DNA from 4 places in the Bradyrhizobium sp. SZCCHNRI1009 genome. Region 2 is predicted to be linked to each of the others. Evidence: predicted binding sites of a transcription regulator. Region 2 holds the regulator's gene; each other region holds the start of a gene.
The links. The regulator PhoB, encoded in region 2, activates phosphate uptake and scavenging genes when phosphate is short. The targets are predictions, from matches to a motif close to TGTCATNNANCTGTCAT.

Region 1 (3,351 bases), on a different contig from region 2:
CGTCTTGCCCGCCACGTCCAGCCGGCCGGCCAGCAGTGCCGCGAGCCCGACCGACCCGCCGGGCTCGACCACGAGCTTCAGCTCCCGGAAGGCAAAGCCGACCGCGCGCCCCACCTCCTCATCCGAGGCCTCGACCGCGGCCGACAGAAGCTGGCTGTTGATCGCGAAGGTGATCTCGCCCGGAATCGCCGCCATCAGCGCGTCGCAGATGGTTCGGCCCTTTGCATCGTGGGCCTCGCGGTGGCCGGCCCGCAGCGAGCGCGCATGGTCGTCGAAGCCCTTGGGCTCAGCCACGACCATCTGGGTGCTCGGAAACTGCGCCTTCACCGCGGTCGAGACGCCGGCAAGCAGCCCGCCGCCGGAAGCAGGCACAATCACCAGATCCGGCGACAGGCCCAGCGCCGCGAGATCTGCGGCGATCTCGCGGCCGACGGTGCCCTGCCCTGCGATGACAAAGGGATCGTCATAGGGCGGCACCACCGTCGAGCCGCGCTTTGCAGCGATGTCGCGCGCGATCGCTTCGCGGTCCTCGCGGTCGCGATCATAGAGCACGACGTCGGCGCCGAACGCCTTGGTGCGCTCGCGCTTGGCCGCCGGCGCATCCGAGGGCATCACGATCGTGGCGTCCATGCCCAGCAATGTGGCGGCATGGGCGACGCCCTGCGCATGATTGCCGGAGGAGAATGCGACGACGCCGTTGCCGCGCGCTGCTTGCGGGATCGACGCCAGCTTGTTGTAGGCGCCGCGGAACTTGAACGAGCCGGTCCGCTGCAGCACCTCCGGCTTCACGAACACGTTCGCTTTGAACCGCTCGTTGAGCACGGGAGCCGGCAGCAGCGGGGTCCGCACGGCCACGGGCGCGAGGACGCGTGCCGCCGCATCGATGTCGGCGACGGTCACGGGCAGGATCGGGGAATGAGCTGTCATGCCCCGATTTTACCGCGCCCGATTGCCGAGAGGCAAGGGAGCCGGTGTCAGGCGGCGCGGGCGGCCAGCTGCGGAACCGGCGCCGGCTGCCGCTGCGGATCGGTCCAGGTGAGGATCTCGAAGCGGCCGTCCTCGTGCTCGACCAGCGCCGTGCAGCTTTCGACCCAGTCGCCGCAATTCATGTAGCGGATGCCGTCCTGGTCGCGGATGACGGCGCAATGGATGTGGCCGCAGATCACGCCGTCAGCGCCATGCCGGCGCGCCTCGGAGGCCAGTGCCGTCTCGAACGCGCCGATATAGTTCACCGCGTTCTTGACCTTCTGCTTGGCCCATTGCGACAGCGACCAATAGGGCACGCCGAACATGCGGCGGAAGAAGTTGACCAGCCGGTTCATCTGGATCGCAAAATCGTAGGCCTTGTCGCCGAGATGGGCGAGCCAGCGCGCGTTCTGCACGACCAGATCGAAGATGTCGCCGTGAATGACGAGATAGCGTTTGCCGTCGGTGCCGGTGTGCACGATGTTCTCGACGACGTCGATGCCGCCGAAATGCGTGCCGTAGTAGCCGCGCAGGAACTCGTCGTGATTGCCGGGGACGTAAACGACCTTGGCGCCCTTGCGCGCCTTGCGCAGCATCTTCTGCACCAGGTCGTTATGCGACTGCGGCCAATGCCAGCTCGATTTGAGCGCCCAGCCATCGATGATGTCGCCGACCAGATAGATCGTATCGGCATCATGGTGGCGCAGGAAATCGACCAGGAGATTGGCCTGCGAGCCGCGGGCTCCGAGATGAACGTCCGAGATGAACAACGTCCGAAAGCGCCGAGCCGGGCTTTCTTCACCAGCAGTCTCAAGTCCCATGCGCGCCCACCTAACAGCCCCTGATGACACCGCGATGACGAACGGCCTCACTGGCAGAACCCGTCCTGCCGGACCGCGACCGGACACCGCTCGTTCGACGACTCGCGACGTCCTTCGTCACTGCCCCGCGATACCAGCGCGGTGCGACAATCAGGCGACAGGCGGGCGGCGCGAACAGGGAAAATCGGCCTCCTATCTCGGCATGGTGACGACACGCAGATTGTTGGTGGTGCCGGCCTGCGCGAACGGGATGCCGGCGACGACGACGAGCAGGTCGCCGGCTTCCGCGAACTCCTCCTGCACGGCAAAGAAGGTCGCGCGCTCGACCATTTCCTCGTAGTTCTGCACGTCCTGCGACAGCACGCTGTGCGCGCCCCACAACAGGCACATGCGCCGCGAGGTGTCCTCGTTCGGCGTGATCGCCAGAATCGGCAGGCTCGGCCGCTTGCGCGCAACGCGGGAGGCCGAAGTTCCGCTCGACGTATAGGCCACGATCGCCCTGGCGTGGATCGCCGACGCCAGGTCGGCCGCGGCGGTCGCCACCGCATGCGGTGCGGTCTGCTCCTCGCCCGGCTGCGTCGCCTCGACGATGGAGCGGTACATCTTGTGGCCCTCGGTTGCCTTGATGATGCTGTCCATCATCGCGACCGCCTCGCGCGGGTATTGCCCGCTGGCCGATTCCGCCGACAGCATCACCGCGTCGGCGCCGTCATAGATCGCGGTCGCGACGTCGGAGACCTCGGCGCGGGTCGGCGTCGGCGTCGCGACCATCGAATCCAGCATCTGCGTCGCGACGATCACCGGCTTCACCGCGAGCCGGCAGGCGCGCACCAGCTCCTTCTGCTTGCCCGGCACGTCCTCGTTGGGAATCTCGACGCCGAGATCGCCGCGCGCGACCATGATCGCGTCCGACAGCTGGATGATGTCGTCGATGCGCTCCAGCGCCGCCGGCTTCTCGATCTTGGACATGATGCCGGCGCGGCCATTGATCAGGCCCCTCGCCTCCAGCACGTCGGACGGCTTCTGCACGAACGACAGCGCCACCCAGTCGACGCCGAGGTCGAGCCCAAAGGCAAGATCGGAGCGGTCCTTGGCCGTCAGCGGCGACAGCTCCAGAATCGTGCCCGGCAGATTGACGCCCTTGTGATTGGAGATCGCGCCGCCGACGATCACCTTGGCTTCGATCCAGTCGTCGCCGAGGCCCATGACGCGCACCCGCACGCGGCCGTCATCGATCAGAAGATCGTGACCGGGCGCGACCGCCGCAAAGATCTCCGGATGCGGCAACGGAATCGACGTCTTGTCGCCCTCGGTGCCGTTGAGGACAAACCGAATCGTCTCGCCGGCTTCGACCTGGATCTTCTTGTCGCGTAGCGTGCCGACACGAATCTTCGGACCCTGCAGATCCATCAAGATGCCGATTGGCCGCTGCACCTCCTTCTCGAGGGCGCGGATCGCGGCATGGACCCTGGCGTGATCGGCCTGCGTGCCGTGGCTGAAATTGAGACGAAATGTGTCTACACCGGCGAGGAACAGCGCTTTCAGCACCTCCGGAGAATTGCTC
Region 2 (3,351 bases):
TGGGGACCAACCGCGTCACCGCGTTCATCGGCCCGTCCGGCTGCGGCAAGTCGACCCTGCTGCGCATCTTCAACCGGATGTACGATCTCTACCCGGGCCAGCGCGCCGTTGGCCAGCTCATGCTGGACAACACCAACATCCTCGATCCCAAGCTCGACCTCAACCTGCTGCGGGCCCGGGTCGGCATGGTGTTCCAGAAGCCGACGCCGTTCCCGATGACGATCTACGAGAACATCGCCTTCGGCATCCGGCTGTATGAGAAGATCTCCAAGTCGGAGATGGACGACCGGGTCGAGAAGGCACTGCGCGGCGGCGCGTTGTGGAACGAGGTCAAGGACAAGCTCAACGCTTCGGGCCTGTCGCTGTCAGGCGGCCAGCAGCAGCGGCTGTGCATTGCGCGCACCGTGGCGGTCCGGCCGGAGGTGATCCTGTTCGACGAGCCGTGCTCGGCGCTCGATCCGATCTCGACCGCCAAGGTCGAGGAGCTGATCCAGGAGCTCGCCGAAAACTATACGATCGCCATCGTGACGCATAACATGCAGCAGGCGGCGCGCGTCTCCGACAAGACCGCCTTCATGTATCTCGGCGAGCTGATCGAGTTCGACGACACCAGCAAGATCTTCACCTCGCCGAGCGATCGGCGGACCCAGGATTACATCACCGGCCGGTTCGGCTGACGCCGACGACATTGACTTCAGGAGATCATCATGGCCAGTGAACATACCGCCAAGGCGTTCGACAGCGATCTGCAGGATCTCACCCGGCTGGTGTCGGAAATGGGCGGCCTCGCCGAGCGTCTGATCGTCGATTCCGTCGATGCGCTGGTGCGGCGCGACATCGCACTCGGCCAGAAGGTGGTCGCCACCGACGCCGAGGTCGACAAGCTGCAGCGCATCATCGAGGAGCGCGCCGTTCTTACCATCGCCCGGCGACAGCCGATGGCGGTCGACCTGCGCGAGATCGTCGGTGCGATGCGGGTCGCCACCGATCTGGAGCGCATCGGCGATCTCGCCAAGAACATCGGCAAGCGCGTCGCGGCGCTGGAGAGCGACTTCCATCCGCTCAAGCTGATCCGCGGGCTCGAGCACATGACCGACCTGGTGCAGTCGCAGGTCAAGACGGTGCTGGACGCCTATGCCGCGCACGACCTGCCGGCGGCGATGACGGTGTGGAAGGGCGACGAGGAGGTCGACGCCATCTGCACCTCGCTGTTCCGCGAACTCCTGACCTACATGATGGAGGATCCGCGCAACATCTCGTTCTGCATCCATCTGATGTTCTGCGCCAAGAACATCGAGCGCATCGGCGATCACGCGACCAACATCGCGGAGACCGTCTTCTATATGATCGAAGGCCAGCAGATCATGGACAAGCGCCCGAAGGGCGACATGACGAGCTTCGCGACGACGATCCCCGGCAACTGAGAGAGACGGTTCTGACATGGGCGCCCGAATTCTGGTGGTGGAGGACGAGGAGGCGCTGACGACGCTCCTGCGCTACAACCTCGAGGCCGAAGGCTACGAGGTCGAGACGGTGGCGCGCGGAGACGAGGCCGACACACGGCTGAAGGAGCGCGTTCCCGATCTCGTCGTGCTCGACTGGATGCTGCCGGGCCTGTCCGGCATCGAGCTGTGCCGCCGCCTGCGGGCGCGGTCCGAGACCCGGCAATTGCCGATCATCATGCTCACCGCGCGCGGCGAGGAGAGCGAGCGCGTGCGCGGCCTCGCGACCGGCGCCGACGACTACATCGTCAAGCCGTTCTCGGTGCCGGAGCTGCTGGCGCGCGTGAAGGGCCTGCTGCGGCGGGCGAGCCCGGAGCGGCTGGCGACCGTGCTGTCCTATGGCGACATCGAGCTCGACCGCGAGAAGCGCCGCGTGGCGCGCTCGGGACGGCCGATCGATCTCGGCCCGACCGAATACCGCCTGCTCGAGTTTTTCCTGGAGCATCCCGGCCGCGTGTTCAGCCGTGAGCAGCTGCTCGACAGCGTCTGGGGCCGCGACATCTATATCGACGAGCGCACGGTCGACGTCCATATCGGCCGCCTGCGCAAGCTGCTCAATCCGGGCCGCGAGCAGGACCCGATCCGCACCGTGCGCGGCGCCGGCTATGCGCTCGATGATCGCTTCGCCAAGAGCGAGCAGGTGTAAGGGGCGATCGGGCGTGAGGATGAAGCAGGTGTGAGGCGCGAGGGGGCCCGATTGAGGAGATCGCGGTCCGCTTTCCGCCACGCCGCCGCCGTCTTGATCGTGTCTGCTTCGTGGCCCGTCACGATGTTTCGGTCCCAGCGGACGCCCTTGATCAAGACCATCATCATATCTCTAGCCGTCCTGCTCGGCAGCGCGGCGGGCGCCGCGGCCGCCGAGCTCGAAGACGCGGTCGCCGCGGCGGGAAACGGACAGCACGCCGCGGCGATGCGCCGCCTGCTGCCGCTGGCCGCCAAGGGCGATGCGCGGGCGCAGTTCGACGTCGGCTTCATGGAGGCCTTCGGCTGGGGCCAACCGCGCAACCCCGCCGAGGCGCTGGCGTGGTATCGCAAGGCCGCCGATCAGGGCCTCGCCGTCGCCCAGCATTATCTCGGCATCGCCTATGTCAACGGCGAAGGTGTCGCGAGCAATTATGGCGAAGCCGGCCGCTGGTTCAGCCGCGCGGCAGCGCAGGGCTTTGCCCAGTCGCAATACATGCTGGGCCTGATGCTGCTCGACGGTCGCGGCGTGCAGCAGGACGTCGTGCAGGGCTACGCCTGGCTGGTGATGGCGGGTCGCAGCGGCGTGCGATCGGCCCGCCGCGACGTGCAGCGGGTCAAGCTGACGGAGCCGCAGCGCGTCCAGGCCCAGAGCGCCATTGCGGCCTGGCGGCCGAAGCCGGAATCGGCGGAGGCGGGCGTCGCCGCTCCGCGTCCGGAGCAACTGCTCGGGCTCGACCGCCACATCGGAGAGGTCGTCGATCCCACCTCGTGGCCGGCGTCGTCGATCGGCGTCGTCACCGTCGCGCAATACTCGACCGGCGGCTGGTGCACCGGCACGCTGGTCGCGGCGCGCGTCGTGCTCACCGCCGCGCATTGCGTGTTCAACGGCGTCGCGCAGGTCAGCCCCGGCAATGTCCGCTTCCTGGCCGGCATGAACAGGGGCACGCCGGCGGCATCGTCGGTCGCCGACAAGCTGATCGTGGCGCCGGACTTCGTCCCGACCCGGCACGACAGATGGTCGCTCGACCGCTCGCCCGCCGATTGGGCGCTGATCGTGCTGAAGGATGCGCTGCCGTCGAAGCCGGTCGCGGTCAAGGCGCTGACGCGCGAGGAACTGCAGGCTGCGACCACCGCCGGAACCATCTCAGAGATCGGGTACGGTCAG
Region 3 (3,351 bases), on a different contig from region 2:
GCCGTCTTTAGTGCCTGAGCACCGACACCAGCCAGAAGCTCAGTGCCGCTACGATGGCCGAGGCCGGAATCGTGAAGATCCAGGCATAGACGATCGATCCGGCGACGTTCCAGCGCACCGCCGAGGCGCGGCGGGCGGCGCCGACGCCGACGATGGCACCGGTGATGGTGTGGGTGGTCGAGACGGGCACGCCGAGGAACGTCGCCAGGAACAGCGTGATGGCGCCGCCGGTCTCGGCGCAGAAGCCCTGCATCGGATTCAGCTTGGTGATGCGCAGGCCCATGGTCCGGACGATGCGCCAGCCGCCCATCAGCGTGCCCAGCGCCATCGCGGCCTGGCACGACAGCACCACCCAGAACGGCACCGTGAACTGCTCGCCGAGATGGCCCTGCGAGTACAACAGCACCGCGATGATGCCCATCGTCTTCTGCGCGTCGTTGCCGCCGTGGCCGAGCGAATACAGCGAGGCCGAAGCGAATTGCAGGATGCGGAAGGCCCGGTCCACGGCAAACGGCGTCGAGCGCACCGAGGCCCAGGACACGATCGCAACCAGGATCATCGCCAGCACCAGCCCGACCAGCGGCGACAGCACGATCGCGAGCACGGTCTTGGACAGGCCGCTCCACACGGTGGCCGAGATGCCGGCCTTGGCGACCCCTGCCCCGACCAGGCCGCCGATCAGCGCGTGCGAGCTCGACGACGGAATGCCGGCCGCCCAGGTGACCAGGTTCCAGACGATCGCGCCGACCAGGGCCGCGAAGATCACGTGGGCGTCGACGATCGCGGGATCGATGATCCCGGTGCCGATGGTCTGCGCGACATGCAGTCCGAACACGCTGAACGCCACGAAATTGAAGAACGCGGCCCAGAACACCGCATATTGCGGCCGGAGCACGCGGGTCGAGACGATGGTCGCGATCGAGTTGGCGGCGTCGTGCAGGCCGTTCAGGAAATCGAAGGCGAGTGCGACGGCGATGAGGCCAACCAGGATCGGAAGGCCGAGTTGAGCGTCCACGGCGCGGCCCTACCCTAGACCTGTTCGATCATGATCGAATTGATCTCGTTGGCGACGTCGTCGAAGCGGTCGGCGACCTTCTCCAGATGGTCGTAGATCTCGGCGCCGACGATGAAGTCCATCGTGTTGGCGTTGCGGTGCTTGAGGAATAGCTCCTTCAGCCCAATGTCGTGGAGGTCGTCGACCCGGCCCTCGAGCTTGGTCATCTCCTCGGTGATCGCGGTGATCATCGGCACGTTCTGGCCGATCGCCTGCAGCAGCGGCAGCGCCTTCCCGATCAGATTGGCGCAATCGACCAGCAAGGTGCCCATCTCGCGCATGGTCGGCTCGAACTCCTTGACCTCGAACAGCACCACGGCCTTGGCGGTCTGCTGCATCTGGTCGATGGCGTCGTCCATCGAGGTGATCAGGTTCTTGATGTCGCCGCGGTCGAACGGGGTGATGAAGGTGCGGCGGACCGCGGTCAGCACCTCCCGCGTGATGTTGTCGGCCTCGTTCTCGAGCTGGCTGACGCGCTGGCAGTGCCTGAGGATGTCGTCGCCGCCCTTAAGCATGTCCTGCAGCGCATGCGCGCCTTGGATCACCACCTTGTTGTGGCGGGCGAACAAATCGAAAAACCGCTCCTCCCGCGGGAGAACGGCGCGAAACCAGTGCAGCATGGGACGAGATCCATCCATTCCGAAACGGGCCAGGGCCGACCCGTCACAGAACTGTCATACTCCGGATCGCGCACCAGCAGAAGCGGTGGCCGGTTCATCCACCGCTTTCTGCCCTTTCGACGATCTCTTTACAGATCAACAGCTTAGAGGGATCGCTTGAACAGATGGGCGATTTCTCCGACCACGCCGCGGCGGAAGGTGAGCACGCAGGCGACGAAGATGCCGCCCTGGATCACCGTCACCCACTGGCCGAAGCCGGACAGATATTGCTGCATGCCGACGATCACGAACGCGCCGACGACGGGGCCGAACACGGTGCCGAGCCCGCCGACCAGGGTCATGAGCACGATCTGGCCGGACATCCCGACCTCGACGTCGGTCAGCGAGGCATTCTGGGCGACGAACACCTTCAGCGCACCGGCCAGGCCAGCCAGCGTCCCCGACAGGATGAAGGCGAGCAGCTTGTACTGGTCGGTCTTGTAGCCCAGCGAGATCGCCCGCTGCTCGTTCTCGCGGATCGACTTCAGCACCTCGCCGAACGGCGAGTTGATGGTGCGGAAGATCAGCAGGAAGCCGGCGAGGAAGCCGGCCAGCACGACGTAATACAGCACCGTCGGCTTGGACAGGTCGAGGATGCCGAACATCCGCCCCTGCGGAATGCCCTGGATACCGTCCTCGCCATGGGTGAACGGCGCCTGCAGATAGATGAAGTACAAGAGCTGCGACAGCGCCAGGGTGATCATCGCGAAATAGATGCCCTGCCGGCGGATCGAGATGTAGCCGGTGATCACCGACAGGACGAACGATCCGGCAACGCCCGTGAGGATGCCGAGCTCGGGCGGCAGCCCCCACACTTTCAACGCGTGGGCGCTGCAATAGCCGGCCGTTCCCAGGAACATCGCGTGGCCGAACGACAACAGGCCGCCATAGCCGATCAGGAGGTTGAAGGCGCAGGCGAGCAGCGCGAAGCACAGCGCCTGCATGACGAAGAACGGGTACAGCCCGGTCCACGGCACGATCGCCAGCAGCGCTGCCATGATGACGAACACGATCATCTCGTCGCGCATCGCGCGCGGGGTGATCGGCAGGGTCGCGTCGGTGATGGATGTCATGTCAGGCCGCCCGTCCGGTCAGACCCGTCGGCTTCACCAGCAGCACCAGGACCATCAGAACGAAGACCACGGTGTTGGAAGCCTCGGGATAGAAATACTTTGTCAGTCCCTCGATCACGCCGAGCAGGAAGCCGGTGATGATCGAGCCCATGATCGAACCCATGCCGCCGATCACAACCACCGCGAACACCACGATGATGATGTGCTCGCCCATCAGCGGCCGCACCTGGTTGATCGGCGCCGACAGCACGCCGGCCAGCGCCGCAAGCCCGACGCCGAGGCCGTAGGTCAGCGTGATCATGCGCGGGACGTTGATGCCGAAGGCCCGCACCAAGGTCGGGTTCTCGGTGGCTGCGCGCAGGTAGGCGCCGAGCCGGGTGCGCTCGATCAGGAACCAGGTCGCCAGGCAGACGACCAGGGAGAAGATGACGACCCAGCCGCGATAGACCGGCAGATACATGAAGCCGAGGTTCATGCCGCCACGGAGCTGATCCGGGATCGCGTAAGGCAGGCCGGACGAGCCGAAGAAGTTCTGGAACACGCCCTGGATGATCAGCGCCAGTCC
Region 4 (3,351 bases), on a different contig from region 2:
ATGACGGGCATGGGCTCGTTCCTGTTCATGGGCCTGATCGGCATCGTGCTGGCGAGCCTGGTGAACCTGTTCCTGGCGAGCTCGATGCTGCAGTTCATCGTCTCGGTGATCGGCGTGTTCGTGTTCGCCGGCCTGACCGCCTGGGATACGCAGCGCCTGAAGAACGAGTACATCTACGGCTACGCCTCCGCGGGCGGCGACATCGCCGAGCGCGCAGCGATCACCGGCGCGCTGTCGCTGTACCTGAACTTCATCAACCTGTTCACGCTGCTGCTGCAGCTGCTCGGACAGCGCGACTGATCCAACCGCTCGAACGAGCGACCTTCGAAGCCCCGGCCTCACCGCCGGGGCTTTTCGTTTTTACAAACCCGATTGCGACCGGCGCAAAGCGGCAGCGACAGCCATGCCGCGAGGCCGGATTGATCGCCGCGTCCGCATGGGTATGCTTGCACCCCATGTCGAACATTGAAATCCGGCCCACCCAGGAGGCCGACCTCCCGGCCATCACCGCCATCTACGGCCAGGCCGTCCGCGAGGGCACGGCCACCTTCGAGCTCGACCCTCCGGATCTGGCGGAGATGACGCGCCGCTTCCGGGCGCTCCGCGACGGCGGCTTCCCCTATTTCGCCGCCCTGCTGGACGGAGAGGTGGTGGGCTATGCCTATGCCGGGCCCTACCGGCCCCGCCCTGCCTATCGCTTCACGGTGGAGAACTCGGTCTATCTCGCTCCCGCCAGCCAGCGTCGCGGCATCGGGATGCGACTGATGCGGCGGCTGATCGACGCCTGTGAGGAGGGAGGCTTTCGCCAGATGATCGCCGTCATCGGCGACTCCGCCAATGCCGGCTCGGTCGGGCTGCATACCGCCTGCGGCTTCCAGATGATCGGCACCCACCCCAGCGTCGGCCTGAAATTCGGCCGCTGGCTCGATACCGTCATGATGCAGCGCCCGCTCGGGGCCGGGAGCAGCGACGTCCCGGCGTAAGCGACGCCGGTCGAAATGTCGTGATCACCCGGCGGGTCGGATCAGACCAGCGCCGGCTTCGGCGCGATCGCCAGCAACACGCGCTCAAGCTCGTGGCCGCGGCGCAGGATCAGCCCGGTGGCCGAGATCACGCTGTACATGCCCTGCTTGCGTGCGAGACGCGGATCCTTCTCGATGCGGTAGATCGGCACCTCGGACGCCCGGCGAAACACGGAGAAGACGGCCCGGTCACGCAGGAAGTCGATCGAATAGTCGCGCCACTCACCGTCGGCGACCATGCGACCGTAGAGGTTCAGGATGCGGTTCAGCTCCAGGCGGTCGAACGTCACCCGGTTCGGCGCTGCGGCCGCACTGCGCGCCGCCGCGCGGTTCTCGCTGGGGTCGGCGTCCTCCGGCGTGAGGTTCATTGGCGTCCTCCTGTCATCTGTGTGACATGATCGCGCCATCCGGCAGAAGCCGCAAGGGGCCGTTTTCGTTGTTGAAGTTCGACCGAGCCTGCGAGGTCATCAGTTCCGCGAACACGCAAGCGTCACGGGATCGTTAGCGGAATCATAATCGCGCCGTCTTTCCGCCCACCGACCGCCCCCGACCTTCGGCATAAGATTCGTGTGCGTTGGCCCGGTCCTTTCGGTTCCGGATTCCTCAGCCCCCAGCCCCCCGGGGTCGTCAGGATCGGGTCTATTCACAAGTAAGGCAAAGGGCCAACGCAAGTTGGTCCTTTTGCTTTTCTGGCGTGAGCTGCCGGAAGATGTCGCGGCGCGCCGTCGCACGGACGTGACGCGCCTCACGCAGGTCAGCGGAAACGAAGATCGGGACGACGGAAGATCAGCGCTCGGGACCACGCGCCGTTGCTGAAGCCCGTCCGCCCAACGGCAACTCGGAAAAGGCGGCGCCGAGCATTGGCCCAGGGCGGTCGCGACTGCCGTCCTGCACATAGACGACGGTGCCATCGACGCCCTCGCGGGCGATCTTCTCCAGCGGCACGCTCCAGCTGACCGGCGACCCGTTCCAGTCACCCAGCTTCTGGAGACCGCGAACGACGTTGTAATAGGTCAGGTCGCGGCCGCTGTTCTCGCCGCGCCCGACCGAGATCGGGACCACCCGCGAGATCGAGCAGACCCAGACCTCGCCGTGCCGGCGCGGCGCATGCTCGCTGGCCGCGGCGACCGAGACGGAGAGCTCCTGGCCGTCGACCGACAGCCTCACCGGCACCGACATCACCGCGCCGCCCTGGACGGTTTCCTCGATCGCGCCTTCGATGGCCTCACGGTCGCTGCCGATCACATGCACAGAGCCGTTGATCACCGCCTGCGGCGTATAGACCTCGCGGTCCCCGCGCGCACGAGAATAGGCCCGCTGCCGGGCCGTGAAGCGGGAGTCGGCCAGCGTGTCCTTCCAGCCGAGATAGTCCCAGTAGTCGATCGGCAGCGACAACGCGATGACCGAAGGATCTCTGGCGAGCTCGCCGAGGATCTTGTCAGCCGGCGGGCAGGACGAACAGCCTTGAGAGGTGAAGAGTTCGATCACCGCACGGGGATCGGACGCGGCTGGCCGGACGAAAGCGATGACCGCACAGACACTCAGCGCTGCGCGCGACCACCACGACATCTGTCCACTCATCGCCACTGTCCCGTCTGGACCACCGTCCGCTGCGCCCTGCGCATCACTGCATCCGCGATGCCGTCCTCGTAGTTAACAAACCGAAAATGCAAAGGAGGCGGCCCTTGTCATAGGCCGCCTCCTTCATCACCCGCTACTCACTTCAGAGTGAGCCAAACTGTCGCATCGCGCTTTGGTTAAGCGGCGAGCTTGCGCAGCACGTAGTGTAGGATGCCGCCGTTGCGGTAGTAGTCGAGCTCGTCGAGCGTATCGATCCGGCAGAGCAGCGGCACCTGCTGCGCCGCACCGTCGGCCGAGACGATCTCGGCGGTCAGGGTTTGGCGCGGCTTCAGGTCGCCCTGCAGGCCCTTGATGGTAACCTTCTCGTCGCCCTTGAGGCCGAGCGAGGACCAGGACGTGCCTTCCTGGAAGGTGAGCGGCAGCACGCCCATACCGACCAGGTTGGAGCGATGGATGCGCTCGAAGCTCTGGCAGATCACGGCGCGGACGCCGAGCAGCCGGGTACCTTTGGCGGCCCAGTCGCGCGATGAGCCGTTGCCGTATTCGGCGCCGGCGAACACCACCAGCGGCACACCCTCTTCCTGATACTTCATCGCGGCGTCGTAGATCGACATCTGCTCGCCGTCGGGCCAATGCTTGGTCAGACCGCCCTCTGGGATGTTGCCGTCGGCGCCCTTGAGCATGAAGTTCTTGATGCGGATGTTGGCGAAGGTGCCGCGCATCATGATCTCGTGATTGCCGCGGCGGG

Region 1: the regulator PhoB is predicted to act here: its motif matches at 1,811-1,827, upstream of QX010_RS27655 (UDP-2,3-diacylglucosamine diphosphatase).
Region 3: the regulator PhoB is predicted to act here: its motif matches at 1,716-1,732, upstream of QX010_RS18340 (DUF47 domain-containing protein).
Region 4: the regulator PhoB is predicted to act here: its motif matches at 1,402-1,418, upstream of QX010_RS15305 (DUF2794 domain-containing protein).

Annotation. Positions count from the first base shown of each region.
Region 1 is NZ_JAUEUL010000023.1:57,025-60,375, reverse strand. It holds gene QX010_RS27660 (threonine/serine dehydratase) at 1-927, opposite strand, end outside; gene QX010_RS27655 (UDP-2,3-diacylglucosamine diphosphatase) at 975-1,787, opposite strand; gene pyk (pyruvate kinase) at 1,980-3,351, opposite strand, start outside.
Region 2 is NZ_JAUEUL010000012.1:60,931-64,281, forward strand. It holds gene pstB (phosphate ABC transporter ATP-binding protein PstB) at 1-677, shown strand, start outside; gene phoU (phosphate signaling complex protein PhoU) at 708-1,424, shown strand; gene phoB (phosphate regulon transcriptional regulator PhoB) at 1,441-2,148, shown strand; gene QX010_RS21045 (trypsin-like serine protease) at 2,296-3,351, shown strand, end outside.
Region 3 is NZ_JAUEUL010000009.1:245,016-248,366, forward strand. It holds gene QX010_RS18335 (anion permease) at 8-1,015, opposite strand; gene QX010_RS18340 (DUF47 domain-containing protein) at 1,030-1,674, opposite strand; gene QX010_RS18345 (branched-chain amino acid ABC transporter permease) at 1,818-2,786, opposite strand; gene QX010_RS18350 (branched-chain amino acid ABC transporter permease) at 2,788-3,351, opposite strand, start outside.
Region 4 is NZ_JAUEUL010000007.1:159,355-162,705, reverse strand. It holds gene QX010_RS15315 (Bax inhibitor-1/YccA family protein) at 1-300, shown strand, start outside; gene QX010_RS15310 (N-acetyltransferase family protein) at 456-983, shown strand; gene QX010_RS15305 (DUF2794 domain-containing protein) at 1,025-1,390, opposite strand; gene QX010_RS15300 (DUF1223 domain-containing protein) at 1,809-2,591, opposite strand; gene acnA (aconitate hydratase AcnA) at 2,780-3,351, opposite strand, start outside.